Regions from separate parts of the Azospira sp. genome, predicted to be linked through region 2. Evidence: predicted binding sites of a transcription regulator. Region 2 holds the regulator's gene; each other region holds the start of a gene.
The links. The regulator sigma-54, encoded in region 2, starts transcription at its own class of promoters, with help from an activator protein. The targets are predictions, from matches to a motif close to TGGCACGCTTNCTGCTNA.

Region 1 (9,263 bases), on a different contig from region 2:
CAGCAGCACCAGGGCGATCCAGCGCCAGCTTTCCTTGATGGCCATAAGACGTCTTCCCGGGAGTGGTTTTTGAGGCCAGTCTAGGGGAAACGGGGGCAAATTACAGCCCGGGGAAAACCACGGGCGCTACCCGGGGGATGCCCGGGGAAAAGCCAGCACCGTGGCGGCACCGGGCTGCACCCACTGGGCCGTCAGGGCCTCCATCCAGCGCACCAGGGGACGGGCCAGGTAGGCCGGCAGGGGCACCCGCTGCAACTGCCCGGACCACAGCCCCAGCCAGGACTGGCGCAGCCCTTCGTCCAGCGCCAGGGGGCCGTGGCGGCCCCACAGGCGGACCCAGGCGATCACCGCCCGCTGCCGCTGGCGGCCGGCCAGGCCGTGCACCACCAGCTCGGCCAGTTCGCCGGCGAGGTCGGAGAACTCATCCACCTCCAGCTGCCACACCGCCGCCAGGGGCCCGGCCTGGAGGGCTTCCGCCAGGCGCAGGCAGAGCCAGCGCAGCTCGTCCTCGCCGACGGCGGCGACGATGCCGGGCAGGGGCGGCGGCAGGTGCAGTTCGGGGCAGGCCGCCCGGGGCGGCGCCTGGCTGGCCGGAGCAGGAACCATGGACGCGCCGGGCCGCCCTTTACGCCGTCGCCGCGGCCACCGCCCGGACCGGGCCGGCGCCGATGCGATCCTCCGGGTCCAGGCGCTGCAGCTGGTCCAGGTAGGCCCGGGCTTCCTCCGGGCGCTGCTGGCGCAGCAGGGTGAAGGCCAGGGCCTTGAGGGAGAAAAGATAGAAGCGGGGCGCCGCCGCCAGGGGCTCGGCGAAGCGGGCCGGGGCCGGCGCATCCAGGGGAAAGCCGGCGGCCTGGGCGCTGGCCGCCAGGCCGGCCCGCATCCACTGTTCCGCCGCCTCGAAGTGCTGGCGGTAGAAGTGGAACTTGTACAGGGCCAGGTACACGGCGAAGTGGAAGGGGGACTGGTGATGGGCCCGGAGGATGAGGAACTCGGCCCGCCGTTCGTCGTCGCAGGCGGCGGCTTCCTGCAGCAGGGCCGCGGTGGCGGCGGGGAGGTCGCCGCAGTAGCCGGGGATGCTTTCGCCGCCGGCCGGGTCGCCGTCTTCCAGATCTAGTCCCATACTCCGGCGGGAGCCCGCAGCCGTTCCAGGGGCTCGTCGAATTCCAGATGCTGGTCGAAGATTTCCCCGGCGTCGCCGGGCTGCACGTGCTGGTACAGCACCCCGTCCGGATAGACCAGGACGTGGGGGCCGCCGTCGCAGGGGCCGAGACAGCCGCAGGCGGTGACGGCAAAGCGGTCGAAGGCGTTGCGGCTGCCCAGCTCGTTGAGGAAGGCCTGCATCACCGCCTGGCCGCCGCTCTGCATGCAGCTGCCCCGGGGATGGCCGGGGGGCCGGCCCTGGGTACAGACGAAAACGTGCTTCTTGGGTTTCATGGCGCCTCCTCAGGCGGGAAGTTTGGCGATGCGTTTTTCCAGCTCGGCCACGTGTTCGCCTTCTTCGGCGGCGAATTCCTCGGCCATCAGCTTGACCCGGGGATTGCTGGTGGTGGCGGCGATGCCGGCGTAGAAGGCGTAGCTGCGCTGCTCCCCGTCCAGGGCCAGGGCCAGGGCGGAGGGCACGTCCATGAAGGCATCCACCCCGGCCCAGGCGGCGGTTTCCGGGCTGGTGCCGTCGGGCCACTGGTACTCGTGGGCCTCCAGCTTGGGCGGATGGCGGAAGCCGCCCCGCTCCGTGGCCTCGGCCAGGTGCAGGCGGGAGTAGTGGGCCATCTGCTCGAAGAAGGCGGCCACTTCCGGATCGCCCAGGGTTTTCATGCCTTCGGCCAGCTCCTCGTAGCGCCGGGCGGAATCCCGCTCCAGGGTGATGGCGTGGGCGAGGAACAGATGAATGTCTTCCATTTTTGCGCTTTCTTTTTTAGCCACAGAGGGCACAGAGATCACAGAGTAAAGTCAAAACCGGCTGCCGCGCGGACCAATAAGGACGCCATTCTCCGACACCGAACGGCTGCAACGACCGTCCCTCCTGGGTCCTACGGCATGGCTCATTTCAATCCAAACCTGGGTAAAAATCCGCAGGAAACTCTGTGTTCTCTGTGCCCTCTGTGGCAAAGGTTCTAACAGCCCTCAACCAAACTTGAAGAGGATGCCGAAACCGCCCCGGGGCCATTCCCATTCCAGGTTGCGGTGTTCGTCGCAGATGATGCGGCAGGTGCCGCACTCCAGACAACCGTCGGAGATCAGCACCACCTTGCCGTTGCCCTCCTGGGTATAGCAGCCGGCGGGACAGCACACCGTGCATTGCTGCTCGGCGCACTTGTGGGTGCAGATTTCCGCGTTCTTGATCTGGATGTGGGGACGGCCCGAATCGACCCGGTAGCGGTCCTGGAACAGTTTCTCTTCGACTTTCAACATGGTCATGTCCTCCGGGTTATTCCATGGCGCGCCAGAACTTGAAGGCGTCGCCGATCAGGCCAAAGACGGAGCGGGAGGCGATGAAGCTCTTCTTGATCTCCTTTTCCTTGGTCTTCTTGTCCACCCCGTCCACCCGGATGATGGTCTGGGCCGCCTTCGACAGCAGGGTCGGGTAGGTGGTGAAGAACTGGTTGTTCTTGTGGAAGATGTCCGGCATGCGGCGGTACTTCTTCAGGTCCTTCATGACGAAGCTGTCGTCCAGCTTGGCCTTGTACTTGGAAAGGTTGGGGGCGGTGAAGGCCTTGCCCGCCTGCTTCAGCTCCACCAGGGTCTGGGCCGCCAGCATGCCGGTAGTCATGGCCAGGTTGGAGCCTTCGCGGTGGATGCCGTTCACGAACATGCCGGCATCCCCGGCGATCAGCCAGCCGTCGCCATAGACCTGGGGCACGGCGTTGTAGCCGCCTTCGGGGATCAGGTGGGCGGCGTATTCCTTCATCTCGCCGCCTTCGATCAGGGGGGCGATGGAAGGATGCTTCTTCATCTTGTCCAGCAGCTCGTAGGGCGTGGTCTTCTGCTTCTTGAAGTCCGACAGCATGCAGCCGATGCCGAGGGTGATGGATTCCTTGTTGGTGTAGAGGAAGGCGGTGCCCATCATGCCTTCGGAGATGGTGCCGGCCATTTCGATGACCACGCCCTCTTCCTCGCCGATGTTGAAGCGGGCCTCGATGGTCTCCTGGGGCAGGAAGTGGATTTCCTTCACCGCCAGGGCCACATCCTTGGGCTTGATCTCGGGATGGAAGCCGGCCTTGGTGGCCAGGCGGGAATTCACCCCGTCGGCCAGGATCACCGCGTCGGCGTAGATTTCGCCGCCCTTGCGGTCGGTCATCACCCCCACCACCTTCTTGCCGTCCAGCAGCAGCTCGGTGACGGTGGTCTCGCAGATGGTGAGGGCACCGACCTCCCGCGCCTTCTTGCTGAACCACTGGTCGAAGTGGGCGCGGATGATGGTGTAGCGGTTGTAGGGCGGCTTGTTGAAATCCTCGGAGCGGTAGTTGGTGCCGACATAGGAATTGTCGTCCAGGATCCACACCCGCTGCTCGATGAGGTGGCGCTCCAGGGGGGCGTCGTCGCGGAAGTCGGGAATGATCTTCTCGATGGCGTCCGAGTAGAGGATGGCGCCCTGCACGTTCTTCGAGCCCGGGGTTTCGCCCCGCTCGATCTGCAGCACCTTGAGGCCGCCCTTGGCCAGGGTGTAGGCGGCGGCGTTGCCGGCCATGCCGGCGCCGACCACGATCACGTCAAATTTTTCAGCCATGGTGTTCTCCTGTTAGCCGGCTTTTTTGGCTTGCGCCAGGTGGGCCTTGAAGGCTTCGGTCAGCGCCGGAAGGATGGTCATGGCGTTGCCGACGATGCCGTAGTGGGCGAAGTCGAAAATGGGGGCGTTGGCATCGGTGTTGATGGCGATGATGACGTCGGCTCCGTCCATGCCCACCCGGTGCTGGATGGCGCCGGAGATGCCGGCGGCGATGTACAGCTTGGGTCGCACCGTCTTGCCGGACTGGCCCACCTGGCGGTCCAGCTCGGCCCAGCCGGCCTGCACCACCGGACGGGAGGCGCCCACCTCGGCCCCCAGGACCTTGGCCAGGTCCCACACCAGCTGGAAGTTCTCCGGCTTCTTCAGGCCCCGGCCGCCGGAGACGATGATGTCGGCGAAGGGCAGGTTGGGCTTGTCCCGGGTGTCGTCGGCGATGAACTCCAGCACCTTGGTGACGATGGAGGTCTCGACCATGGAGAAGGGCACCGTGACGATCTCGCCGCTACGGCTGCCGTCGGCTTCCGGCATGGCCATCACCCGGGGGCGCACGGTGGCCATCTGGGGCCGGTGGCGCTGGGTCATGATGGTGCAGAGCAGGGAGCCGCCGAAGGTGGGACGGGTGGAGGCCAGGTTGCGGGTCTCGGTCTCGATCACCAGTTCGGTACAGTCGGCCACCAGGCCGGTGCCCAGGGTGGTGGCCACCGAGCCGGCCAGGTCCCGGCCCAGGGTGGAGGCGCCGAGCATGAGGATTTCCGGCTGGTAGGTGTTCACCAGATCGGTGAGGGCCTTGGTGTAGGGCTCGTTGCGGTAGTCCTTCAGCACCTCGTCCTGCATCAGGTAGCACTTGTCGGCGCCGTAGGTGAAGGCCTCGCCGCAGATGCCGGCACCGCGTTCGCCGGGGCCGCACATGACCACGCCGCACAGCTGCACGCCGAGGGCGTCGGCCAGCTTGCGGCCCTCACCCAGCAGTTCCCAGGAGACCGGATGCACTTCGCCGCGCTCGCTCTCGACGACCACCCAGACGTGCTTGTAATTGACGAAGCGGGGGTCCAGTTCGACCTTTTTCTTCGCCGGCTTTTTCGGTTGTTCGCTCATGGCTGTTGTCCTCTTCCCTGGTTAACCCGCCCGCTTGGCGATTTCCTTTTCCAGCTTGGGGTGCTGGGTGAACACCTTGGCCAGGAGGGTCACGGCCAGGTTCTTCGGATCGTTGTCCACCGTCTCCACCATCTCGGCCCGCTGGCTGCGGGGACGGGGGGCGAAGACCTTGCTCACCACGGTGGGGCTGCCCTTGAGACCGATCATCTCGGCATCGTCGATACCGGCGGCTTCCCGGTTCCACACCTTGAGGTCATAGCGGGCGGCGCGGAACAGGTCGTCCAGGTCGCCGAAGCGCATCTCGTTGGTGCCTTCAAGCATGGTGATGAGGCAGGGGGTAGCGGTCTTCAGGAGCTGCACGCCGCCCTCGGCCCGGCGCTCCACGGTGATTTCCTTCTTCTCCAGGTCCAGGTCCACGATCTTGGAGACGTAGGTGAGGAGCTGGTAGTCGAGGCGCTTGGCGATGCCGGGGCCCACCTGGGCGGTGTCGCCGTCGATGGTCTGCTTGCCGGTGAAGATCAGGTCCACCGGCATGTTGCCCATGATCTTCTTGATGGTCGTGGCCAGGGCGTAGGAGGTGGCCAGGGTGTCGGAACCGGCAAAGGCCCGGTCGGACACCAGGATGGCGTCGTCGGCGCCGTAGGAAAGGCACTTGCGCAGGGCCGCCTCGGCCATGGGCGGGCCCATGGTGACCACGGTGACGGTGCCGCGGAACCTGTCCTTGAGGCGCAGGGCCTCTTCCAGGGCGAACAGGTCGTAGGGGTTGATGATGGCCGGCACCCCCTGGCGCATGATGGTGTTGGTCACCGGATGCACCCGGATCTGGGCCGAGTCCGGCACCTGCTTGATACAGACGACACTATGCATGGCTTGCCTCTCCTAGGGAGCGGCGCAGGCTATCCACGGATACCCGCTGCACGCCCTGTTGAAACACTTTGAAAACCTTCTGCTCGATCCCGGAGGAATGAACGAAATCGGTGTAGGCCCGGGCCAGCAGCTCCCGGCACTTGATGCGGCTCAGGCCCTCGTTGAGGCCCGCCAGTCCGCCTTCCCGGGCCAGGTACTGGTTGAAGCGCTTGAGGATGTGCAGGCGCGAAACGCTGACCACGGCCGGGTCGTATTCCAGGCCGAAGTAGTCGAGGAATTCCTCGGCGGTGGAGAGCTGCTGCAGTTCGTCCATCAGGGTTTCCATAGGCTTCTCCTTGTTCAGACGACATGCAGCCGGGGGGCCGGACGGCCGCTCCCCTGCATCCCTTCCAGGTAGTAACTCATCAGTTCGCGAAAGCCCGGCGGGCGCTTGAAGGCCATGGCGTAGCTGCGCACCCGGGAGAGGATGCGGCGGGCCATGCCCTCGTCGATGTCTATCCCTAAGTCCTTGTAGGCGTGGATCACGGCGGTGGAGCCGGAATGCTTGCCCAGCACGATGCGGTGGCCCTTGCCCACTTCCGCCGGATCGAAGGCCTGGTAGTTGGCCGGGTTCTTGGCCAGGCCATCCACGTGGATGCCGGCCTCGTGGGTGAACACGTTGGCGCCGACGATGCTCTTGTTCACCGCCACCGGCCGGCCGGAAGCCTTGGCCACCAGATCGGAGATGGCCGGCAGCTGCAGGGGATCGACGCCACTGTCGATGTCGTAGAGATGCCGGAGGGCGATCACCGACTCTTCCAGGGGCGCATTGCCGGCCCGCTCGCCAAGACCGTTCACCGTGGTGTTGATGTGGGTGGCGCCGGCGGTCACCGCAGCCAGGGTGTTGGCGGTGGCCAGGCCCAGGTCGTCATGGGCGTGGATTTCGATTTCCAGGTCGCTGCGGGCCCGCAGGGCGGCGATGCGCTGGTGGGTGATGAAGGGGTCCAGCACCCCCAGGGTATCGGCAAAGCGGAAACGGCGGGCGCCGGCGGCCTGGGCCGCCTCCATGACCCGGTGCAGGAAGTCCAGGTCGGCCCGGGAGGAATCCTCGCCGCCGACGCACACCTCCAGCCCCGCCGCCCGGGCCTCGGGCACGAAGCGGCGGATGGAATCGAGCACCCAGCGGTGGTCCTTGTTCAGCTTGTGGCGGATCTGCTGGTCGGAAACGGGAATGGAGAGATTGACGATGTGGGCATTGCAGCGCCGCGTCACCTCCAGGTCGGCGGCGCACATGCGGCCCCACACCATGAGCCGGCTGGACAGCCCAAGGCCGGCGATGGCCCGGATCACTTCCTGCTCCTGCTCGCCCATGGCGGGAATGCCCACCTCCATCTCCGGCACCCCGGCCGCCGCCAGGGCCTGGGCAATGGCCAGTTTCTCCGCGGCGGTGAACGCCACCCCGGCGGTCTGTTCGCCGTCGCGCAGGGTGGTGTCGTTGATGGTGATGGTTGTCATGGCATGGCCTCTTGCCGGGGTATCAGCAATAAGGGTGCCAGGGCCGGATTTTTTAAAACAAGCTATTTAAATCATGCGGTTGCTGATTTCAGACAGGGCCCGCAGCGGGGGGAGAGGAATGCGACATTTGTAGGTTTTCGGACAGGGGAAGAGGCCCCTGCCCTGGCCCGAAAACCTGCCGGCCCGGTAGGCCGCTCCCGGACTCGACGGACTAGGGCAACACCAGGGCCAGGGCCAGGGGCAGGAACAGGAGGGCGGCCAGGTTGCCGAGCAGGACGATGGAGGCCACCTGGTCCGGCTCCTGGCGATAGCGTTCGGCGAAGACGTAGTTGAGCACGGCCGGCGGCAGGGCGCCGAAGATCACCAGCAGGGCTTTCTGCTGCCCTTCCAGGCCCAAGGCCAGGGCGGTGGCGTAGGCCAGCAGCAGGCCCACCAGGGGCCGGGCCAGGGCGCCCCACAGGCCGACCCGCACCGCCGACAGGCTGGAGCCGGCCAGGCGCACGCCGAGGGAAAAGAGCAGCAGGGGAATGGAGACGTCGCCCAGCATCTTGATGGCCAGCTTCAGGGGCGGCCAGATGGGAATGTGCAGCAGGCTCACCGCCAGGCCGGCCAGACTGGCCAGCACCACGGGAATGCGCCACAGATTGGCCAGGCGGGTGTGGTGGTCGAGCAGCCAGGCGCCGAAGGAGAAGTGCAGCAGGTTGGAGACCATGAACAGCACCACCATGGGAGCCAGGGCTCCGTCGCCGAAGGCCAGCACCGCCAGGGGCAAACCCAGGTTGCCGCAGTTGTTGAACATCATGGGCGGCACGAAGGTCTTGGGGGCGCTGCCCAGCAGACGGGCCAGGCCCCAGCCGGCGAGGCCGGAGCCGACCACGCCCACCACGGCGCCTACGGCCAGCCCCCAGTTGGCGGCCAGGTCGAAGGATTTGTCGGCCATGGCGGCGAAGACCAGGGCCGGCACGAACACTTCCATGTTGAGCTGGTTGGCGAAGGCCATGTCCGGCTGCTTCTTGCGGCCGTAGAGCCAGCCGAAGAAGACGATGGCGAAGAGGGGAAAGACGATGGCGACGATGCGCAGCAGCATGCCGGCTCCAGGGCGGGGTTCCGGGAGAGTGTAACGGCGGCCCGGGCGGGGCGGCCATCAGGGTTGCCCCTAGTTGGGGACGTCGGGGCGGCCTGCCGCCGCCCCGCTTCTTACAGCACGTAGCGGGAGAGGTCCTCGTCCCGGGACAGTTCGCCCAGGCGGGCATCCACGTAGGCGCCGTCCACGGTGAGGGTCTCGGCGCCGGACTTGCCGGCGGTGAAGGAGACTTCCTCCAGCAGCTTTTCCATGACCGTGTACAGGCGGCGAGCGCCGATGTTCTCGGTCTTTTCATTGACCGAGTAGGCGATCTCCGCCAAGCGCTTGATGCCGTCGGCGGTGAATTCCAGCTTCAGGCCCTCGGTGCCGAGCAGGGCCTGGTACTGGCGCGTCAGGCAGGCGTCGGTCTGGGTCAGGATCTGCTCGAAATCGGAGACGGAGAGGGAATCCAGTTCCACCCGGATGGGCAGGCGGCCCTGCAGCTCGGGGATCAGGTCCGACGGCTTGGCCAGGTGGAAGGCGCCGCTGGCGATGAAGAGGATGTGGTCCGTCTTGACCATGCCGTACTTGGTGGACACGGTGGTGCCTTCCACCAGGGGCAAGAGGTCCCGCTGCACGCCCTGGCGGGAGACGTCGGCGCCATGGGCATCGGAGCGGGAGGCGATCTTGTCGATCTCGTCGAGGAAGACGATGCCGTTCTGCTCCACGTTCTTCAGGGCTTCCAGCTTCACTTCCTCGTCATTGACCAGCTTGGCCGCCTCTTCCTCCACCAGCAGTTTCATGGCTTCGGGAATTTTCAGCTTGCGCGACTTCTTGCGGGCCGTGCCCATGCTCTGGAACATGCCCTGGATCTGGCTGGTCAGCTCCTCCATGCCCGGCGGCGCAAAAATCTCCGCCTGCATGCCGGGGGCCGCCACCTCGATGTCGATTTCCTTGTCGTCCAGTTCGCCCTCCCGCAGCTTCTTGCGGAATTTCTGGCGAGTGGTGGAATCCTCG
Region 2 (9,263 bases):
TGCTCATGGACCAGCTCCAGGGCCATGCCGGCGGTGTCGCTGCCGGAATAGGACTCGGCCTTGGCCGTGGCGGTGGAAATGGTGCGGCCGTCCGCCGCCGCCAGGGTGAAATGCATGGTCACATAGACCTCGGGCAGGCGCACCACCGGGTTGTAGGCGGTGCGGGTGGAAACCCCGCCCTTGAGGACGAAGGCGGCGCCCAGCTTGCTGGAAGCGGCCAGGGCCGCGTCCGGGTCGTTGCGGAAATAGGCTTCCATCTCGGCCTGGGCGATGCGGGCCCGCTGCTCCTCGGCGGTGTAGGTCTTCAGGCCCAGGGCCTTCAGCTTCTGGTTGATCACGGCGGCATGGCGGCCGTATTTGCTGCCCTGCAGCTGGTAGCCGTCGGCCGTCTGGTCGGCCAGGGCCACCAGGATGCCCTGGTTGCGCAATGCAGCCTTGCAGGGAACGGCCAGATGCTGGGCGATGCGGCCGCGGCGGCCCTCCTCCTCGGCAGCACCCTGCTTCTCGTCCTCGGCAAAACTGAAGGCCCGGGCGCCGCCGGCTGCCGCCAGCAGCAGGCCACAGCAGAGCAGGCGGGAAGCGGCACGCAGGGGGGCAGGCTTCATCTCGGGACTCCAGGAAAAGTCCCCGGCATCAACGCCGGGGCAGGTGGAATGGGGCAGGCCATTCTGTCAAAAAAAATGCCAGCCTTCAATCGGCTGGCATTTTTGCGGGAAGTCCGCCCCTGGCTTACTTGGCAGCCTGGCTGTCGGCTTCGCACTTCTTGATGAAGGAGGCCTTGGCGGCACCGGCCAGCTTCTTCTCCGCGGCCTTGGACTGGCACTCCGCATTGGCGGCGGGAGCGTCGGCGGTCTTGCCGGAGAGGCAGGTCTTCATGAAGCCCTTGCGCTCGTCGCCCTTGAGGCCCTTCTCGCCGGCTTCCTTGTTGCAGTTCTTCATGCGCTCCTGCTGGGGCGTCGGCGCTTTGGCCGCGTCGGCGGCGCCGGCAACGGGAGCCAGGCCGATACAGGCCAGGGAACACAGGGCAAGCAGCATCTTTTTCATGGTGTCTCCGTCAGTGGTCAGGCAGGGCTTACCACTATGCGTTCGTCAAATATCGTCGTCAAGCAGCAGCTTCTGCTGCCGGGTGATGAATTCCTGCATGTTGTCGATGCCGCGCAGCTGCAGGATGCTGTTGCGCACCGCCGCCTCCAGCAGCACCGCCAGGTTGCGCCCGGCAGCCACCGGAATGACCACCTTGCGCACGGCCACGCCGAGGATCTCCTGGGTCTGGGCATCCAGGGGCAGGCGCGGCGCATCCACCCCGGCCACCGGCTTCTGCAGGTGCACGATCAGCTTGAGCTTCATTTTCCGCCGGGAGGCGGTCTCGCCGAAGATGGTGCGGATATTGAGCAGGCCCAGGCCCCGCACTTCGAGGAAGTCCCGCAGCATGCCAGGGCAACGGCCCTCGATGGTGGCGGGGGCGATGCGGGCCAGTTCCACCACGTCGTCGGCGACCAGGCCGTGGCCCCGGGAAATCAGTTCCAGGGCCAGTTCGGACTTGCCGACGCCGGAATCGCCGGTGATGAGGACGCCCATGCCCAGCACGTCCATGAAGACGCCATGCACCGACACCGTGTCCGCCAGGCGGCGGGAAAGGTAGATGCGCAGCAGGTCGATCACGGCCGAGCAGGGTTTGGCGGTGGTGAACAGGGGCGTGCCGGTGCTCTCGCAGCCCTCCAGCACGGCCGGCAGCACTTCCAGTCCCTCGGCGACGATGACGGCGGGGGGCTGGGCGGCGAAGATTTCGTTCATCTGCGCCTTGAGGCGCTCAGGATTGACCCGGCTCAGCCACTGGTACTCGGCGGCGCCGATGACCTGCAGGCGTTCCGGGTGGATCAGGTTGAGGTGGCCGACCACGTCGGCGCCGTAGTTGCCCCGCTCCCGGATCTCGATGGAGCGTTCGGCGCCCTGGGCCGCGACCCAGGTCAGGGACAGCTTGTCCTGGTGGTCCTCAAACAGCTGGCTGATGGAGATTTGCCGCATGGTTCCCCCAGTCGGTGAACAGGCGGTGGGCGTCGTCGGTGTTGTCGCAGGCGCCCAGGGCCTCGCGGAAGGCCCGGTCGGAGAAACGCTGGGCCAGCTCGGAAAGAATCTGCAGATGCTGCTCGGTGGCCTGTTCCGGCACCAGCAGCACGAACATCAGGCCGACAGGCTTGCCGTCGGGGGAATCGAAAGGCACCGGGGCGGACAGGCGCATGAAGGCGCCGGCGGCTTCCTTGAGCCCCTTGATGCGGCCGTGGGGAATGGCAACCCCCTGGCCCAGGCCGGTGGAACCGAGTTTTTCCCGGGCGAAGAGGCTGTCGAAAACCGTGGCCCGGGCGATGCCCAGGTTGTTCTCGAACAGCAGTCCGGCCTGCTCGAATGCCCGCTTCTTGCTGCTGGCTTCGAGGTCCAGCAGGATGTGGGCGGGAGGGAGGAGTTTGGCGATCAGATCCATGGGGCGGGAACCTTCCCCGAACAGCGGGATGGCGGCGGCAGGGCCGGTTGGAGACTGGGATTCAGGCAGGATACCTGGCGAAAAGTGGCGGGATCATAACGGAAAACGACCCCGCCGCCTATGCCTTTCGTCCCAGTCCCGGAGAGGGAATCAGATCACTCTTCGATGTGATTCTTGATGGTGTCGCGGTGGTGATCCTGGGCCTTCTGCTTGTACTTCTGCACCTGGCGGTCCAGCTTGTCGATCAGGGTGTCCACGGCGGCATACAGGTCGGCATCCTCGGCATCCACGTGGATGTCCTTGCCGGGCACGCGCACGGTGACTTCAGCCTTCTGCTTCAGCTTTTCCACGGTGAGGATGACGTTGACGTCGATGACGCTGTCGAAGTGACGCGTAACCCGCTCCAGCTTGGCAGTGACGTAGTCGCGGATCGCCGGGGTGACTTCCAGGTGATGTCCGGTGATGTGCAGGTTCATGGCTCGCTCCTTTTTTAGATGGACTTGCGTAGGTTGGCCGGCGAAATGTTGAGCGCTTCTCTGTATTTTGCAATGGTTCGACGCGCCACAACAATGCCTTGTTGGCCAAGAATTTCGGATATTTGACTGTCCGAAAGGGGTTTTCTGGGGTCTTCGGCCGCCACCAGCTGCTTGATCAGGGCCCGGATGGCGGTGGCCGAACAGGCGCCCCCCGTATCCGTGGCCACATGGCTGCCGAAGAAATACTTGAGTTCGAAAATGCCCCGGGGGGTGGCCATGTACTTCTGGGTCGTCACCCGGGAAACGGTGGATTCGTGCAGGCCCAGGGTTTCGGCGATTTCCCGCAGTACCAGGGGACGCATGGCCACCTCGCCGTGTTCGAAGAACTGGCGCTGGCGGTCCAGGATGGCCTGGGACACGCGCAGGATGGTGTCGAAACGCTGCTGCACGTTCTTGATCAGCCAGCGGGCCTCCTGCAGCTGGCCGGAGAGGCTGGAGCCGCGCTGCTTGGAGAGGATCTCGGCGTAGAGCCGGTTGATGCGCAGGCGCGGGTAGGCGTCCGGATTGATGCTGGCGGTCCACTGGTTGCGCACCTTCTTCACCACCACGTCCGGGGTGATGTAGCGGGCATCCAGGGGCGCGTACTGGGCGCCGGGCCGGGGGTTGAGGCTCTTCACCAGGTTGGTGACGGCGCGCAGGCGCTCGTCGTCGCAGCCCAGCAGCTTCTTCAGCTTGGTGAAGTCCCGGCCGGCCAGCAGTTCCAGGTGATGGCGCACCAGCTTCAGGGCCTGGTCCCGCACCTCGTCGGCCGGCAGGGCTTCCAGCTGCAGGGCCAGGCATTCGCCCGGAGTGCGGGCGCCGACACCGGTCGGGTCCAGGTGCTGCAGGTGGCGCAGGGCGATCTGCAGGTCGTCCAGGTCGATTTCCAGCTCTTCCGGCAGGGCTTCCTGCAGCTCCTCCAGGGGCTGGGTCAGGTAGCCGTCCTCGTCCAGAGCCTCGATCAGGAAGCTGACCAGCTGCCGGTCCCGCTCGGAGAGCTGCATCAGGCCCAGCTGCCAGTTGAGGTGGTCGCGCAGGGAGGTGTTGGCGGCCTGCACTTCCTGGAAGTCGGAATCCTCGTCCTCGTCGCGGGAGGCGGAAGGGTAGCTGCCTTCGGCAAACCAGTCCTCGCCTTCGCCCAGGCTGTCCCGGCTGTCGTCCCGGACTTCTTCGGGGCCGTGACTGTCGGCGCCTTCACCGGATTCGCCGCTATCGCCTTCCCGCGGGCCTTCGGCAGCAGCCTCGGCCGTACTGCCGGCGTATTCGCCTTCGCTCCCGCTGTAGGAGGGCTCGTAGTTCTCGTCCTCGCGCTCCAGCAGGGGGTTTTCCAGCAGATACTTCTCCAACTCCTGCTCCAGCTCGAGCGTCGACAGTTGCAGCAGCCGGATGGACTGCTGCAGCTGTGGCGTCAGGGCCAGGTGCTGCGAGAGTTTGAGTTGGAGGGTTGGTTTCATGGACCCGGGGCCGAAGGGGCCGGCGGCAATGAGCGGGTTGAGGGAAAGACTCGGAGACTGGGCTCGTCAGAGACGGAAGCTCTCGCCCAGATATACTTTTCGGACGTCTTCATTATAAACGATCTCATCCGGGCGGCCAGACGCCAGCACCCGGCCCTCATTGATGATGTAGGCCCGGTCGCAGATGCCCAGGGTCTCACGCACGTTGTGGTCGGTGATGAGCACGCCGATGCTGCGGTCCTTGAGGAAACGGATGATCTTCTGGATTTCCAGCACGGCGATGGGGTCCACGCCGGCGAAGGGCTCATCCAGCAGGATGAAACGGGGAGAGGTAGCCAGGGCCCGGGCGATTTCCACCCGGCGGCGCTCGCCACCGGACAGGGCGGCGGCATTGGAAGCGCGGATGTGGCCGATGTGCAGCTCTTCCAGCAGTTCCTCCAGGCGCAGGTCGATCTCGTGCTTGGGCAGCTTCTGCAGTTCCAGCACGGCGCGGATGTTCTCCTCCACGTTGAGCTTGCGGAAGACGGAAGCCTCCTGGGGCAGGTAGGAAATGCCCAGATGGGCCCGCTTGTGGATGGGGAAGTGGGTCACTTCCTGATTCTGCAGCTGGATGGAGCCGCCGTCGGAGGGCACCAGGCCGACGATCATGTAGAAACAGGTGGTCTTGCCGGCACCGTTGGGGCCCAGCAGGCCGACCACCTCACCGCTGCCCACCTCGAAGGACACGTCATGCACCACGGTGCGGGACTTGTAGCGCTTTTTCAGGTTGTTGGCGGAAAGCTTGGCGATGAGGTCGGGGTTCTGCTCGGACATGGGCTATCGGATTCTATGAATGCGGGGGCGTAAAGGCATTGTGCCAGAGGTGTCGCCCGGGGGTTCTACCAGTCGCTGCCGGACTCGTCGTCCCAGCCGCCCTGCAGCACCTGGCGGACGGTGGCGGCGGCAAAGCCGCGGCTGAGGAGGAAGCGGGTCTGTTTGGCCCGCTCGGCCAGATCGGCGGGCAGGGCGGCAAATTTCTTCTGCCACACTTGGCGCGCCCGTTCCAGCTCGCTGCCGCCCTGGGCCAGGGCCGCGGCGACGGTTTCCTCGGCCACGCCCTTCTGCCGTAGTTCCTGGGCCAGCCGGGCATCGCCGTAGCGGCGGGCGCGGATGGCGACCCTTTCACTGGCATAGCGGGCATCGGAAAGCTGGCGGCGGGCCGCCAGGTCGTCCAGCAGGGCCTCCAGCTCAGCCTCGGATTCTGCGTGGGGCGCCAGCTTGCGGGCCAGTTCGGCCCGGCTGTACTCCCGCCGCGCCAGCAGCCCCAGGGCCCGCTGGCGCAGGCTCGGGGTCATTCTCCGGCTGCGGCCGCCGGGGCGGGGTTGGCCACGCCCAGGGCTTCCCGGATCTTGCCTTCGATTTCCTGGGCAATGGCCGGGTTGGCCTTGAGGAATTCCCGGGAGTTGTCCTTGCCCTGGCCGATTTTCTCGCCCTTGTAGGAGTACCAGGCGCCGGACTTCTCGATCAGCTTGTTGGCCACCCCCAGTTCGATGATCTCGCCCTCGCGGGAGATGCCTTCGCCGTAGAGGATATCGAACAGGGCTTCGCGGAAGGGCGGGGAGACCTTGTTCTTCACCACCTTGACGCGGGTTTCGTTGCCGATCACCTCGTCACCCTTCTTGATGCCGCCGATACGGCGGATATCCAGGCGCACGGAGGCGTAGAACTTGAGCGCGTTGCCGCCGGTGGTGGTTTCCGGGGAACCGAACATCACCCCGATCTTCATGCGGATCTGGTTGATGAAGATGACCAGGGTGTTGGTCTTCTTGATGTTGGCGGTGAGCTTGCGCAGGGCCTGGCTCATCAGGCGGGCGTGCAGGCCCATCATGGAATCGCCCATCTCGCCTTCGATTTCGGCCTTGGGGGTGAGGGCGGCCACGGAGTCCACCACGATCACGTCCACACCGCCGGAACGCACCAGCATGTCGGCGATTTCCAGGGCCTGTTCGCCGTTGTCCGGCTGGGAGATGAGCAGCTCGCCGATGTTCACGCCCAGCTTCTGGGCGTACTGGGGATCGAGGGCGTGTTCCGCGTCGATGAAGGCGGCGGTGCCGCCCAGCTTCTGCATCTCGGCCACGACCTGCAGGGTCAGGGTGGTCTTGCCGGAGGATTCCGGACCGTAGATTTCCACCACCCGGCCCCGGGGCAGGCCGCCCACGCCGAGGGCCACGTCCAGGCCCAGGGAGCCGGTGGACACCACGTCCACGCCCTTGTCCACTTCGGTCTCGCCCATCTTCATGATGGCGCCCTTGCCGAACTGCTTTTCAATCTGCGCCAGTGCGGCGGTTAGTGCTTTGGCCTTGTTGTCGTCCATGACTGAATTCCCCAAAATCAAGCGGCTGATTATGGCACAAACCCTCCGGCCTACGCCAAGTTACCCGGACTACGTGTTATCCCCAGCATCAAAGGCCTTGGAACACCGCGGCAAAGCAGGGAAAATGGCGCAAATTATGCTAAAGCGATTATTGGCGCCCCCGGCCGCCGCTCCCCTCCCCGCTGCCCGCCTGCCCCTGCTCCCGGGGCTGCTGCTGGTGTTTGCCGCCTATCTGGCGGTGGCCCAGCTGACCATGGCCATCGGCACTGCCGGCCACGGCCTCTTCGTTCCCTTCTGGCCCCCCGCCGGCATTGCCCTGGCCGCCCTCGTCCTGGGTGGCGGCCGGCTGTGGCCGGCAGTGCTGCTGGCCACCCTGGGCAGCGCCCTCATCAGCGGCTTTGCTCCCCTCACCGGCTTGCTCATGGGCGCCGGCAACGCCCTCGGCGCCTGGGCCGGCTACCGTCTGCTGCGGGGCCCGCTGCAGTTCGATCCGCGCCTGGGCCGCCCCCAGGACGTGCTGCACCTGTGTTTCAGTGCCCCCGTGCTGGGCGGCGCCATCAGCGCCAGCCTGGGCGTCGGTGCTCTGAGCCTGGGCGGCAGCCTGGAGGCAGCCCAGCTGCTGCCCGCCTGGCGCGGCTGGTGGGTGGGCGACCTGGCCGGCACCCAGCTGCTGGCCCCCCTGCTGCTGGCCTGGCTGCAGCCCCGGGAAGGCCTGGACCAGGGCCGCTGGCGCCATCTGGCGGTGGCGGCGGTGGTCGCCGCCGCCCTCAGCAGCCTGTGGTTTTTCTCCGAGCGGGCCCCCGAATCCTTTGCCTACGCCGGCCTGCTGCTCCTGCTGACCCTGATCTGGATCGCCTTCAGCTGCGAATTGCGTCTGGTGACCCTGGCCCTGGCCACCACGGCCCTGACGGCCGCCGTCTTCGCTGCCCTGGGCACCGGCCCCTTCGCCAATATCGAGCCCCAGCTGGTGCAGGTGAAGCTGCAGGTGCTGATCGCCTCCCTCACCGCCGTGACCCTGGCCCTGGCCGCCGCCAACCGGCAGCGCCGCAGCGCCGAGGAGGACCGCAACCGGGCGGAGGAGCGCCTGGAACAGGTGCTGGACTCCCTCGACGACGTCATCTGGACCCTGGAGGCGGAGGAACGGCGTTTCTCCTTCGTCAGCGGCGCCACCCAGCGCCTCAGCGGTCATTCCGCCGCCGAGCTGTATGCAAACGCCATGCGCTGGGCCGACGACCTGCATCCGGCGGACCGGGAAGCCACCCTGGCCGCTTTCGAACGGCAGTTCGCGGGGGAAGCCGCCGACCAGGAATTCCGCATCATCCGCGACGGCGAGGTGCGCTGGCTGCGGGTCCGCAGCCATCCGGTGGTGGTGGCGGAGCGGGTGGTACGCATCCACGGCATCACCCAGGACGTCACCTCCCTGCACCGGGCCATGGACCGCCTCGCCGCCAGCGAGGAGCGCCTGCGCCGGGCCCTTGGCGCCTCGGAGGTGGGGGTGTGGGACTGGGCGGTGGAGACAGGCAATCTGCAGTTCGTCCTGGCCGTGGCCGACGGCAACGGCTACCGTCTGGCCGAGCGCAGCGTCGGCCTGGCCGAATGGGAAGCCAGCCTGCACCCGGAGGACCGGGCCCGGGCCATGCAGGCCCTGCTGGATTGCCGCGACGGGCGCAGTCTCCGCTTCCGCTGCGAATACCGCACCCACACCCGGCACGGCCACTGGCGCTGGTTCCGCGGCGAAGGCCAGGTGGTGGACAGCGCCGACGGCCAGGCCCGGCACCTGGCCGGCACCTTCCGCGACATCCACGAGCGCAAGCAGGTGGAGGCGGAACTGGAGAAGCTCTCCATGGCGGTGGAACAGAACCCCTCGGTGGTCTTCATCACCGACGCCCAGGGCCGCTTCGAATACTGCAACCAGGCCTTCTCGGAAGTCACCGGCTACGGCCTGGAGGACATCCTGGAACAGACGCCGCGGCTGCTCAAGTCCGGGCTCAACGAGGTCGGCACCTATGCCGACCTGTGGCGCACCATCAACGCCGGCAAGACCTGGCGCGGACGCCTGCTCAACAGGCGGCGGGACGGCAGCATCTACGTCTGCCTGCAGGCCATCGCCCCCATCCGCGACGCCAACGGGCGCATCACCCACTTCGTCAGCATCAGCCAGGACCTCTCCGAACTGCAGGAATCGCCGGACCTGTGGCCGCCCCGGCGGCGCAGCTGAAGGGCGCAGGTCAACGCAAAAGGCCGCCCACGGGCGGCCTTTTGACTGGCAGGGCGGCAGCGGCTCAGGCGGCGTCGCCCATCTGGGACTGCAGGTAGTTTTCCAGGCCCACCAGTTCGATCAGTTTCAGTTGCTGTTCCAGCCAGTGGGTGTGGTCCTCTTCCGTGTCGTCCAGCATCTTCAGCAGCATGTCCCGGGTCACGTAGTCCTTGTGGGCCTCGCAGCGGGCCATGGCGGCACGCAG
Region 3 (9,263 bases), on a different contig from region 2:
GTGGATACGGCGGTGGCCCATCTGGCGGCGGCCCTGGGCGTGCCCTGCTGGCTGCTGCTGCCCCGCTACAAGACCGACTGGCGCTGGCTCGAAGGGCGCCAGGATTCGCCCTGGTATCCGGGAGTGATGCGCCTGTTCCGCCAGGAGCGGCGGGGCGACTGGGACGAGGTGGTGTCCCGGGTGGCCGGGGAACTGGCGGCCTGGGCTGACGGTGCAACTCCTGACAGCGGGACCCCTGCCCTAGAGGTGGGCGCTCACGGAGAGGGTGCCTAGGGCCGGCCCGTCCTCGTTGCCGAAGCACTCCGCCAGATGGGCGCAGACGCCGCAGGAGGGAGCGCGGCAGGCGCGGATCTCGGCCTGCTCGCACAGTTGCAGGTAGAAGAACTTTTTCCAGCGCATATTGCCCGTGTTGCGCGCGAAAAGCCGGGGAAAGTGTTCCCGCAGCAGGTCCGACAGGGCCTGCCGGTGGGGCAGGCCCAGGTCCTGCCACAGGTGGTTGTCGCCGAGGCAGCCCTTGGCCACGGCGGCGGCCAGGGGCCGGCTCTCCGGTCCGCTGCCATGGTCGAGCAGGAGGGCCAGCAGGTCCTCGTACTCGTCGTCCCGCGCCCGGGGCAGGCGGGCGAGACGGCCCAGGTCCATCAGGGCCAGGTAGTGGGCGGCGTCCATGGCGGCGGCTCGGGGCGGAACGGGTTCAGGCCTTGGCCGGGGCGTGGCTGATGCACTTCTTGGAACAGTTGCGGGCGCAGGCCTCGCAGCCGACGCAGTTTTCCGGGTGGGCCACGGTCATGACCTTTTTCTCGTACTCGTCGTCGTCGCCGTCGTCGATGGCGATCAGCTCGCCCTCGTCGTCCATGGCCATGAGGGAGAGCACATCCCGGCCGCAGGTCTTGAAGCAGCGGCCGCAGCCGATGCACTTTTCGTCGTCGATGCTTTGCACGAAGTTGGGAATCCACTCCACACCGGAGGGCAGGGTGACGCTGAAGACAGACATGATGGCTCCTTGTAGAAAAATTCAGCGGGGCAGGGTGGCGGCCAGGGCGTAGTGGCGCCGCTCCGGGCGGCAGGCGCCGGCGGCGCCGTGCTCCCGGGTGCACACCAGCCAGTTGCCGGCGAGGCGCCAGGCGAACACCGACTGGCCGTAGCAGCGGGCTTCTTGGAAGGCGCCTTCCTCGTCGTCCACGATGGGGGCGGGCACTTCATAGACGTGGTGGTAGAAGCAGTTCTCGCCCCAGCGGTCAAAGCCCATGACCCGCACGCCGCCGGCCTGGAGGTCCGCCTCCCGCTCGAAGCGGATGGGCACCGCGGTACGCCGCCGGTAGTCCGCCGGCAGGTAGCGTTGCCATTCGCGGCGCCAGGAGGTCTCGTCCCGGGTCAGGTCGGGCAGGCGTTCCACGATTCCTCCTAGCCCAGCTCGGCCAGGCGCTGCCGCGCCGCGGTGAGGGCGGCGTAGGCGTCGTGGGTCTTCTGGGCCGTTTCCATGATGTTTTCCCAGTTCACCGGCAGCTCCTCCGAGAGGTCGTGCAGGTTCATCTTCCAGGTCATGGCCTGGGCCGAGAGCTTCTTGATCTGGGCCTTCAGTTCTTCGGGGTTGTCGCTCATGGGGGGATTCCTTAAATCGTGGCCACAGAGGGCACAGAGATCACAGAGGGGAAAACATCGCAGCGGAAACGCCGGGGACTTTGACGATCCGTATTGCCGCCGCTACTGCCCGGAATTTCTCTGTGCTCTCTGTGTCCTCTGTGGCTAAAGCCTTTCAACCGTAATTCGCCACCTCGCCAAAGCGGGCGATCATGGCCACTGCTTCGTTGACGATCTTGTCGCCCTGTTCGGCCAGGGCTTCCAGGGAGTCGAAGCCGAAGCGGTGCACGTCCCGGTGGTACTTGTTGAACACCACCAGTCGGCCGGCGATGAGCACCACGCGGCCGAAGCCCTCGTGGCTCATCTTGATCATGGGGGCGCACATCACCTTGCTCTGGCGCTCGATGGCCAGGCCGATGGCGTTGTAGTACAGCTCCAGGCGCCACAGCACTTCCGGGTCCGGGTCGTCGATGATGGGGATGGCCTTGCGCGCCTCCTTGTCCAGCACGTAGGGACCCACCACTTCCACATCGCTCTTGCCGTCCCAGTGGCCGTAGCTGTCCTGGGAACGCAGCTGCTTGACCAGCTCGGAGAGGAAGGGGGAGTCGGCAATGGCAAAAGTTGTGCAGACAGCTGAATCAGACATGGGATTTTTCCTCTTCCAGGGCGTCGTCGAAATTGCGTTCCTGATCCTTCATCAGGGCCTTGCGCAGCCAGGGCGGCGGGGTGCCCTTGAGCACGGCCTGCAGCTTGCCGATGATGGCGGTGATGGGTTCCGGATTGGGCACCTTCACCGGGTGGATCTTCATGTTCACCACCCGGGCCGCCGCCGAGCCGCCAATGGCGGCCACGTACACGATGGCGCAGTCCTGGATGGCTTCCAGTTTGGCTCCCAGCTTGTCCTCGGTGCCGTCCTCCTTCAGGTCTCCCTCGAAGCGGACCACGGTGGCCAGGGTCGAGCTGTCGGCGGTGATGTCGTAGATGGCGATGTTGCGGGCCCAGCCGAAGTGGGCGTCCACCTGTTGCAGGTCCTCGGTAGCGAATGCGACTTTCAGCGGTTTGCTCATGGCGGCACCTTCCTTGGTTGATTCAGTGACAAGCGACAGCCGCCGCACCGTGCGCGCAGCCGGTGCCGCAGCTGGCGGCGGGTTCGGCGGTCGGCCGGAAATCGTCGGGGACGGCTTCGTGCAGGTTTTCAATGAAGACATTGCCCACCTCGAAAATCAGGTTCCGGGTGCCCCGGTAGCCCACGCTCACCTTGTGGGCCGCGCCGAGGCGGTCGAAGGTGGGCAGGCCGGAGCGGCAGAAGGGGATGCCCAGCCGCGCCGCCGCCTGGCGGCCGTGGGCATGGGTGATGAGCAGGTCGGCGCCGACGGCGCCCTGCTCGAAGTCTTCCAGGTCGCCGATCAGCACTTCGTCCGCCGGTACCCGGTTGAGGAGCGGGGATTCGGTGCTGGTGACGGCCACCTGGATTTCCGCCCCCATTTCCGTGAGGAAGGTGGTGAGGGCGTACAGCAGGTCCGGCTCGGCGGCCACCGCCACCTTCTTCTTGCCGAAGTGGAAGTGGCCGTCCAGCATGGCGTCCAGCAGCTGGCTGCGCTGGCGCTTGAAGCGGGGCGGCACCTCGGTGTTGGCGATGCGGGAGAGCAGGGCCAGGAAGTCGTCGCAGGGCTTCAGCCCGGTGAGCCGGTCGAAGACGGTGTAGGGCACGCCGGCGATGTCCTTCAGCTTTGCCGCCGCCGCCCGGCCCTGTTCGCCGATGACCAGGGTGTAGGCCGACTCGCCCATGCTGCGCAGTTCGTCGAGCCGGGTGCCGCCCAGGGTGGTGGGCAGGAAGGTCTCGGGAATGTGGCCGTCCATGGAGCCGGAGAGGTCGGGCAGCACCACCGGGGTGAGACCGAAGGCTTCCACCATCTCCTTCACCTCCTCGATGTCGCCGGGGGTGAGGTGGCAGCCGGGCAGGATGTTCACCTGCCAGGGGCGGCGCACGTTCGACGGTTTGGCGATGGTCTCCACCATGCGCAGCACCGCCTTGCCCCAGCCGTCCTGGAAGGCGCCGGCGAAGTCCGGGGTGGAGACGAACACCACCTCCATGTCCGCCAGTTCCGGGTGCTTCTGCCGGATCAGCTGGAGGAAGCCGTCCACGTCGTCGCCCTTGGCCTCGGTGATGCCGGTGGAGATGAGGCCCACCAGGGCCGGGGCGGCCCGCTTGTGGATATTCACCAGGGCCTGCTCCACATTCTCCAGGCCGCCGAGGATGGTAGTGACCTCGTTCATGGCCGTGGTCTGCAGGGGAATGGTCTCGCGGAAGTGCTTGACGAAGAGCACCAGGCCGAAGGCGGTGCAGCCCTGGGAGCCGTGCAGCAGGGGCAGGGCCTGGTCCATGCCGAGGAAGGCCAGGGCGGCGCCGATGGGCTGGCTCATTTTCAGCGGATTGACGGCGCAGGCCTTCCTGCTGTGCTTGACCTCAGCCATGGCACACCTCGCCTTCAAGTGCTTCCTGGTTACAGGACTGCCACTCTTCCAAGTCCTGTTCCCAGTCGGGCCGCTCCCAGGGGGCCGGCTGGCGCACCTGCTGCCACACCGGGTTGTAGAGGGCCTTGTCGATTTCATCCACCAGATTGACGATGCCGTCGTAGCCGGCCAGGGCGTGGTGCCGCTCCTGGTTGATCTCCACCCAGGGGGTCTTGGCCTTCAGCGCCACGAACTGGGAACGGCCGCCGGAGAGCATCACGTCGGCCTGGGAGTCCCTGAGCATCCGGTACATCTCCCGGGGCGGCAGCTCGTCGAACATGTGGGCGTCGGTGCCCATGATCTCCTTCACCTTCTCCCGGTCGTTGGCGGTGGTCTTGCGCATGGAGGTGCCGACGATTTCCATGCCCACTTCCTGCAGGGCCGAGACCACGGACCAGGACTTCACCCCGCCGGTGAACAGCAGCACCCGCTTGCCCTTCAGGCGCGCCTTGTAGGGCTCCAGTCGGGCCCAGGCCTTGGCTTCCTCCCGGGCGATGAGGGCCTCGGCCCGTTCCGGCAGATCCGCCGGGCCGCCCTGGCGCACCAGCAGGGCGCTGATCTTGCGCAGGGCGTCGGACATGTCGGAAACGCCGTAGAAGCTGCCCTCGAAGAAGGGAATGCCGTAGCGCTCCTCCATCTTGCGCGCCACGTTGATGAGGGCCTGGGAGCACAGCATGATGGCCGCCCTCGCCTTGTGGGCCGTGGCGATGTCGTTGTAGCGGCCGTCGCCGGAGATGGTGGCGAGGATGCGGATGCCCAGTTCGTCGAAGAGGGGCTTCACCTGCCACAACTCCCCCACCACGTTGTATTCGCCGATCAGGTTGATGTCGCAGGGGGTGGTGTACTCGGGCTCCCGGGTGCCGATGACGTAGTCCAGCAGGGCTTCGCCCCCCAGCTTGTTGCCCAGGTTCTTGCTGCCGACGAAGCCGGGGGCATTCACCGGGATCACCGGCTTGCCGAACTTGGCGGCGGCGGCCTTGCACACCGCCTCGATGTCGTCGCCGATCATGGCCGGCAGGCAGGTCTGGTACACGAAGACGGCGGGCGGGTCGTACTTGTCGATGATTTCCTTGATGGCCCGATAGAGCTTCTTCTCGCCGCCGTACACCACGTCCATCTCGTTCATGTCGGTGGTGAAGCCGGTGCGGTAGATATGGGAGCCGGAGGAGAGGGTATGGCGCGAATCCCAGGAATTGCCTTCGCAGGCGATGGGGCCGTGTACCAGATGGGCCACGTCCACGATGGGCTGCAGGGCGATCTTGGCCCCGTCGAAGGCACAGCCGCCGGCAGCGGCGCCCGGAGTGAGCTGCTTCTTGCAGCCCGCCTTGCGTTCCTTCTCGCCCTTGGCCTGGTTGGTGGCGCAACCCGGCTCTTCCAGGACACTGGCCACCTTCTGTTGCAACGCGCTCATGTCGGCTCTCCTACAATTTTTCTTTTGTGAGCCTTAAGTAGCAGGTTTGGTGCCAGTGCCCGGCACTGCCCCAAAGTGCTTGTTTTTGCTGCCTCGTCAGGGCCGTGGCGGCGCCATGGGGCACCGTCCTGTCGGTTTCGCGACAGCCCCGGGGGGCCTCTTGTTGCACTTGGCACCAGACCGGCCGGACCGGGGGCCAGCCTTTATGCCGGCCCCTGCTCGCGGTATATTTGCCCGCCTATGACTGACATTCGCCCTGCCATCGTCCTGCTTTCCGGCGGCCTGGACTCCGCCACCTGCCTGGCCATCGCCAAGAGCGAAGGCTTTGCCCCCTATTGCCTGTCCTTCGACTACGGCCAGCGCCACAAGGCCGAGCTGCAGGCCGCCGCCCGGGTGGCGGCCGCCCTCGGCGCCAAGGAGCACCGCGTGGTGCGCCTGGACATCGGCCAGTTCGGCGGCTCCGCCCTCACCGACAGTTCCATTGCCGTGCCCGTCGAGGGCGTCCAGGCCGGCGGCATCCCCGTCACCTATGTGCCGGCCCGCAACACCGTCATGCTCTCCTTCGCCCTGGCCTGGGCCGAGGTGCTGGGGGCCAAGGACATATTCGTCGGTGTGAATGCCGTGGATTATTCCGGCTACCCGGACTGCCGCCCCGAATTCATCGCCGCCTTCGAACGCATGGCCAATCTGGCCACCAAGGCCGGGGTGGAAGGGGCCGAGCTGCATGTGCATGCGCCCCTGATCGACCTCACCAAGGCCCAGATCATCCAGCGCGGCACCGCCCTCGGTGTCGATTACGGCATCACCGTCTCCTGCTACCAGGCCGACGACGAGGGCCGGGCCTGCGGCGTCTGCGATTCCTGCCGCCTGCGGGCCGAAGGCTTCCGCGCCGCCGGCCTGGCCGATCCCACGCCCTACCGTAGCGCCTGATGGACAGCCTGCCCGATCTGTCGCCCCTGCTGTGGCTGGCCGCCGGCCTCGGCGGCCTCTTCGGCGCCGTCGCTCAGCGCACCTGCTTCTGCACCATGGGCGCGGTGTCCGACATCGTGAACATGGGGGACTGGAACCGCATGGGCATGTGGCTGCTGGCCATGGGCACGGCGGTGCTGGGTACTGCCGGCCTGCAGCTGGCGGGCCTCATCGACGTGGCCAATTCCATCTACACCGCCCCCCGCCTGCTGTGGGCGTCCCACCTGGTGGGCGGCCTGCTGTTCGGCATCGGCATGGTGCTGGCCTCGGGCTGCGGCGCCAAGACCCTGGTGCGCCTGGGGGGCGGCAATCTCAAGTCCCTGGTGGTGTTCCTGGTCATGGGCCTCACCGCCCTGGCCACCCTCAAGGGCCTGCCGGCCCTGCTGCGGGTCGGCCTGCTGGATGTCCTGGCCGTGGATCTGTCCGCCCCGGGCCAGGACCTGCCCCGGCTGCTGCAGCCCCTCCTGGGCCTGCCGCCGGCCACGGCGTCGGCCCTGGTGGCCGGCAGCGTCGGCGGCCTGCTGCTGGCGGCGCCCCTGCTGCGCGCCGACTTCCGCCAGGCCGAGTACATCCTCGGCGGTCTGGCCATCGGCGCCGCCGTGGTGGGCGGCTGGTTCCTCAGCGGCCATCTGGCCTTCGTCGCCGAACATCCCGACACCCTGCAGCCGGCCTTTCTCGGCACCAACAGCGGCCGCATGGAATCCCTCACCTTCGTCGCCCCGCCGGCCTATGCCCTGGAACTGTTCGCCACCTGGAGCGACGCCAGCCGCAGGCTGACCCTGGGCATCGCCACGGTGCTCGGCGTCGTTGCCGGTTCCGCCCTGGTGGCCCTGTCCCGCCGCAGCTTCCGTTGGGAAGGCTTCCGCGATGCGGAAGACACGGCCAGCCACCTCATCGGCGCCGTCCTCATGGGCTTCGGCGGCGTCACCGCCCTCGGCTGCACCGTGGGCCAGGGCCTCTCCGGCATCTCCACCCTGGCCCTGGGCAGCCTCATCACCACCCTGGCCATCATTGCCGGCGCCTGGCTGGCCCTGCGCCTGCAGTACCAGCGCATGCTCAGCGAATAGCCCGCTTGCCCGCATCAATCCCGGGTTTGACAGGCCAGGGGGTGCCCCCTATAATTCGCGCTCCGTTTTTGCGGGTCGGTAGCTCAGTCGGTAGAGCAGCGGACTTTTAATCCGTTGGTCGCGAGTTCGAATCTCGCCCGACCCACCAGCCTCTTAAAAAAGAGGTGTACAAACGGAAGTAGGGCGGCTATAATGCGCCCCTCATTCGGGTTGTTAGCTCAGTTGGTAGAGCAGCGGACTCTTAATCCGTAGGTCGAGTGTTCGAGCCACTCACAACCCACCAGATTCAGGTAAAACGGCCTCCGCTAGGGGGCCGTTTTATTTTGCAGGGCTGCCGTTTTCTCGTTGGCGGCCCGAATGTGTGGCCCATGTAGCTCAGTGGCAGAGCACTCCCTTGGTAAGGGAGAGGTCGGCAGTTCAATCCTGCCCATGGGCACCATCCTTTCCGGTGGCGCCAAGCCGTCCGCAGCGCGCCCCGTCCGGGGCTATTTTTTTGTCTTGAGCCGGTGCAGGTTTTCTCTCCAGGGGAAGTCATGAAGATGATTGCGCGGAGTTGCTCTGTCCTGTTGTGCCTGTTCGCCTTCCTGGCGGCGCCGGCCTTTGCCAATGAAGGCGGCGGCGGGGCGGCGGCGGAGCCCCTGCGTTTCGTCGTCAATCTGGCCGGCAGCGGCCGCATCCTGCAGGTGGACATGGTGTTCGAAGTGGCCCACGCCGAGGTGGATGGGACTCTCAAGGCCATCCGTCCCAAGGTGCAGCACAAGCTCATCATCCTGCTCTCCTCCGAGCAGCCGGAACAGCTGCTGACCCTGGAGGGCAAGAAGGCCCTGGCGGAAAGCATCCGCGACGTCCTCAACAGACTCCTCGACGAGACGCCCAAGAGCGGCGTCAAGGAAGTGCTGTTCACCAACTTCATCATCCAGTAGGCGAGTCCGCCTTCCTGGTCGCCAGGGCCGCTACAGGCGGTGCCGGGCGGCAAGAAAAAAGCCCCGGGGCCTTGCGGCCGGCGGGGCTTTTCTTTTTGGCCGGGGCTAGCCCGGCCGTTGCGACTCAGCGCTGCTTCTTGGCATCCACCACGGCCAGGGCCGTCATGTTCACCAGGCGGCGCACGGTGGCGGTGGCGGTCAGCACGTGCACCGGCTTGGCCACACCCATGAGGATGGGGCCGATGGTGACGCCTTCGCCGCCGGTCATCTTCAGCAGGTTGTAGGAGATGTTGGCGGCGTCCAGGTTGGGCATCACCAGCACGTTGGCCTCGCCCTTGAGGGGGGATTCCGGATCGGACTGCAGGCGGATTTCCTCGGACAGGGCGGAGTCGCCGTGCATTTCGCCGTCGATCTCTAGGTCCGGGGCCTTGGCCCGGGCGATGTCGGCGGCTTCGGACATCTTGCGGGCGGAGGCGGACTGGGAGGAGCCGAAGTTGGAGTGGGAGAGCAGGGCCACCTTGGGGGTGATGCCGAAGCTGCGCACGGTCTCGGCGGCCATCACGGCGATGTCGGCCAGCTGCTGGGCGTCCGGGTTCTCATTGACGTGGGTGTCGCAGAGGAACAGGGCCCGGTTGGGCAGCAGCAGGTGGTTCATGGCGGCCAGGGTGTTGTGGCCGGCGGCCTTGCCGATCACCTCTTCCACCTGGCGCAGGTGGTGGGCGAAGCGACCGCTCATGCCGCAGATCAGGGCGTCGGCGTAGCCGAGCTTGACCAGCATGGCGCCGATGATGGTGTTGTCGG

Region 1: nifV (homocitrate synthase) is a predicted target of sigma-54. The motif match lies at 7,206-7,223, and genes of this name have one in related genera.
Region 3: nifE (nitrogenase iron-molybdenum cofactor biosynthesis protein NifE) is a predicted target of sigma-54. The motif match lies at 5,541-5,558, and genes of this name have one in related genera.

What each region holds. Positions count from the first base shown of each region.
Region 1 is NZ_JAOTRW010000009.1:195,686-204,948, forward strand. Features, by position in the region: gene OEL49_RS14635 (sensor domain-containing diguanylate cyclase) at 1-45, opposite strand, end outside; gene OEL49_RS14640 (hypothetical protein) at 127-606, opposite strand; gene OEL49_RS14645 (hypothetical protein) at 626-1,120, opposite strand; gene OEL49_RS14650 ((2Fe-2S) ferredoxin domain-containing protein) at 1,111-1,434, opposite strand; gene OEL49_RS14655 (ferritin-like domain-containing protein) at 1,444-1,899, opposite strand; gene OEL49_RS14660 (ferredoxin family protein) at 2,125-2,412, opposite strand; gene OEL49_RS14665 (FAD-dependent oxidoreductase) at 2,429-3,727, opposite strand; gene OEL49_RS14670 (electron transfer flavoprotein subunit alpha/FixB family protein) at 3,740-4,822, opposite strand; gene OEL49_RS14675 (electron transfer flavoprotein subunit beta/FixA family protein) at 4,844-5,689, opposite strand; gene nifW (nitrogenase stabilizing/protective protein NifW) at 5,682-6,014, opposite strand; gene nifV (homocitrate synthase) at 6,029-7,183, opposite strand; gene OEL49_RS14690 (AEC family transporter) at 7,395-8,270, opposite strand; gene hslU (ATP-dependent protease ATPase subunit HslU) at 8,381-9,263, opposite strand, start outside.
Region 2 is NZ_JAOTRW010000006.1:223,257-232,519, reverse strand. Features, by position in the region: gene OEL49_RS10850 (hypothetical protein) at 1-605, opposite strand, end outside; gene OEL49_RS10845 (PsiF family protein) at 730-1,044, opposite strand; gene hprK (HPr(Ser) kinase/phosphatase) at 1,090-2,025, opposite strand; gene ptsN (PTS IIA-like nitrogen regulatory protein PtsN) at 1,994-2,479, opposite strand; gene hpf (ribosome hibernation-promoting factor, HPF/YfiA family) at 2,635-2,955, opposite strand; gene OEL49_RS10825 (RNA polymerase factor sigma-54) at 2,970-4,448, opposite strand; gene lptB (LPS export ABC transporter ATP-binding protein) at 4,515-5,261, opposite strand; gene recX (recombination regulator RecX) at 5,327-5,782, opposite strand; gene recA (recombinase RecA) at 5,779-6,801, opposite strand; gene OEL49_RS10805 (PAS domain S-box protein) at 6,938-9,019, shown strand; gene bfr (bacterioferritin) at 9,084-9,263, opposite strand, start outside.
Region 3 is NZ_JAOTRW010000009.1:175,785-185,047, reverse strand. Features, by position in the region: gene OEL49_RS14585 (tetratricopeptide repeat protein) at 1-273, shown strand, start outside; gene OEL49_RS14580 (nitrogen fixation protein NifQ) at 241-666, opposite strand; gene fdxB (ferredoxin III, nif-specific) at 692-991, opposite strand; gene OEL49_RS14570 (hypothetical protein) at 1,013-1,393, opposite strand; gene OEL49_RS14565 (CCE_0567 family metalloprotein) at 1,402-1,599, opposite strand; gene OEL49_RS14560 (NifX-associated nitrogen fixation protein) at 1,754-2,224, opposite strand; gene nifX (nitrogen fixation protein NifX) at 2,217-2,645, opposite strand; gene nifN (nitrogenase iron-molybdenum cofactor biosynthesis protein NifN) at 2,668-4,053, opposite strand; gene nifE (nitrogenase iron-molybdenum cofactor biosynthesis protein NifE) at 4,046-5,503, opposite strand; gene queC (7-cyano-7-deazaguanine synthase QueC) at 5,744-6,433, shown strand; gene OEL49_RS14535 (YeeE/YedE family protein) at 6,433-7,539, shown strand; tRNA gene OEL49_RS14530 (tRNA-Lys) at 7,612-7,687, shown strand; tRNA gene OEL49_RS14525 (tRNA-Lys) at 7,747-7,822, shown strand; tRNA gene OEL49_RS14520 (tRNA-Thr) at 7,904-7,978, shown strand; gene OEL49_RS14515 (flagellar basal body-associated FliL family protein) at 8,073-8,462, shown strand; gene OEL49_RS14510 (NADP-dependent malic enzyme) at 8,587-9,263, opposite strand, start outside.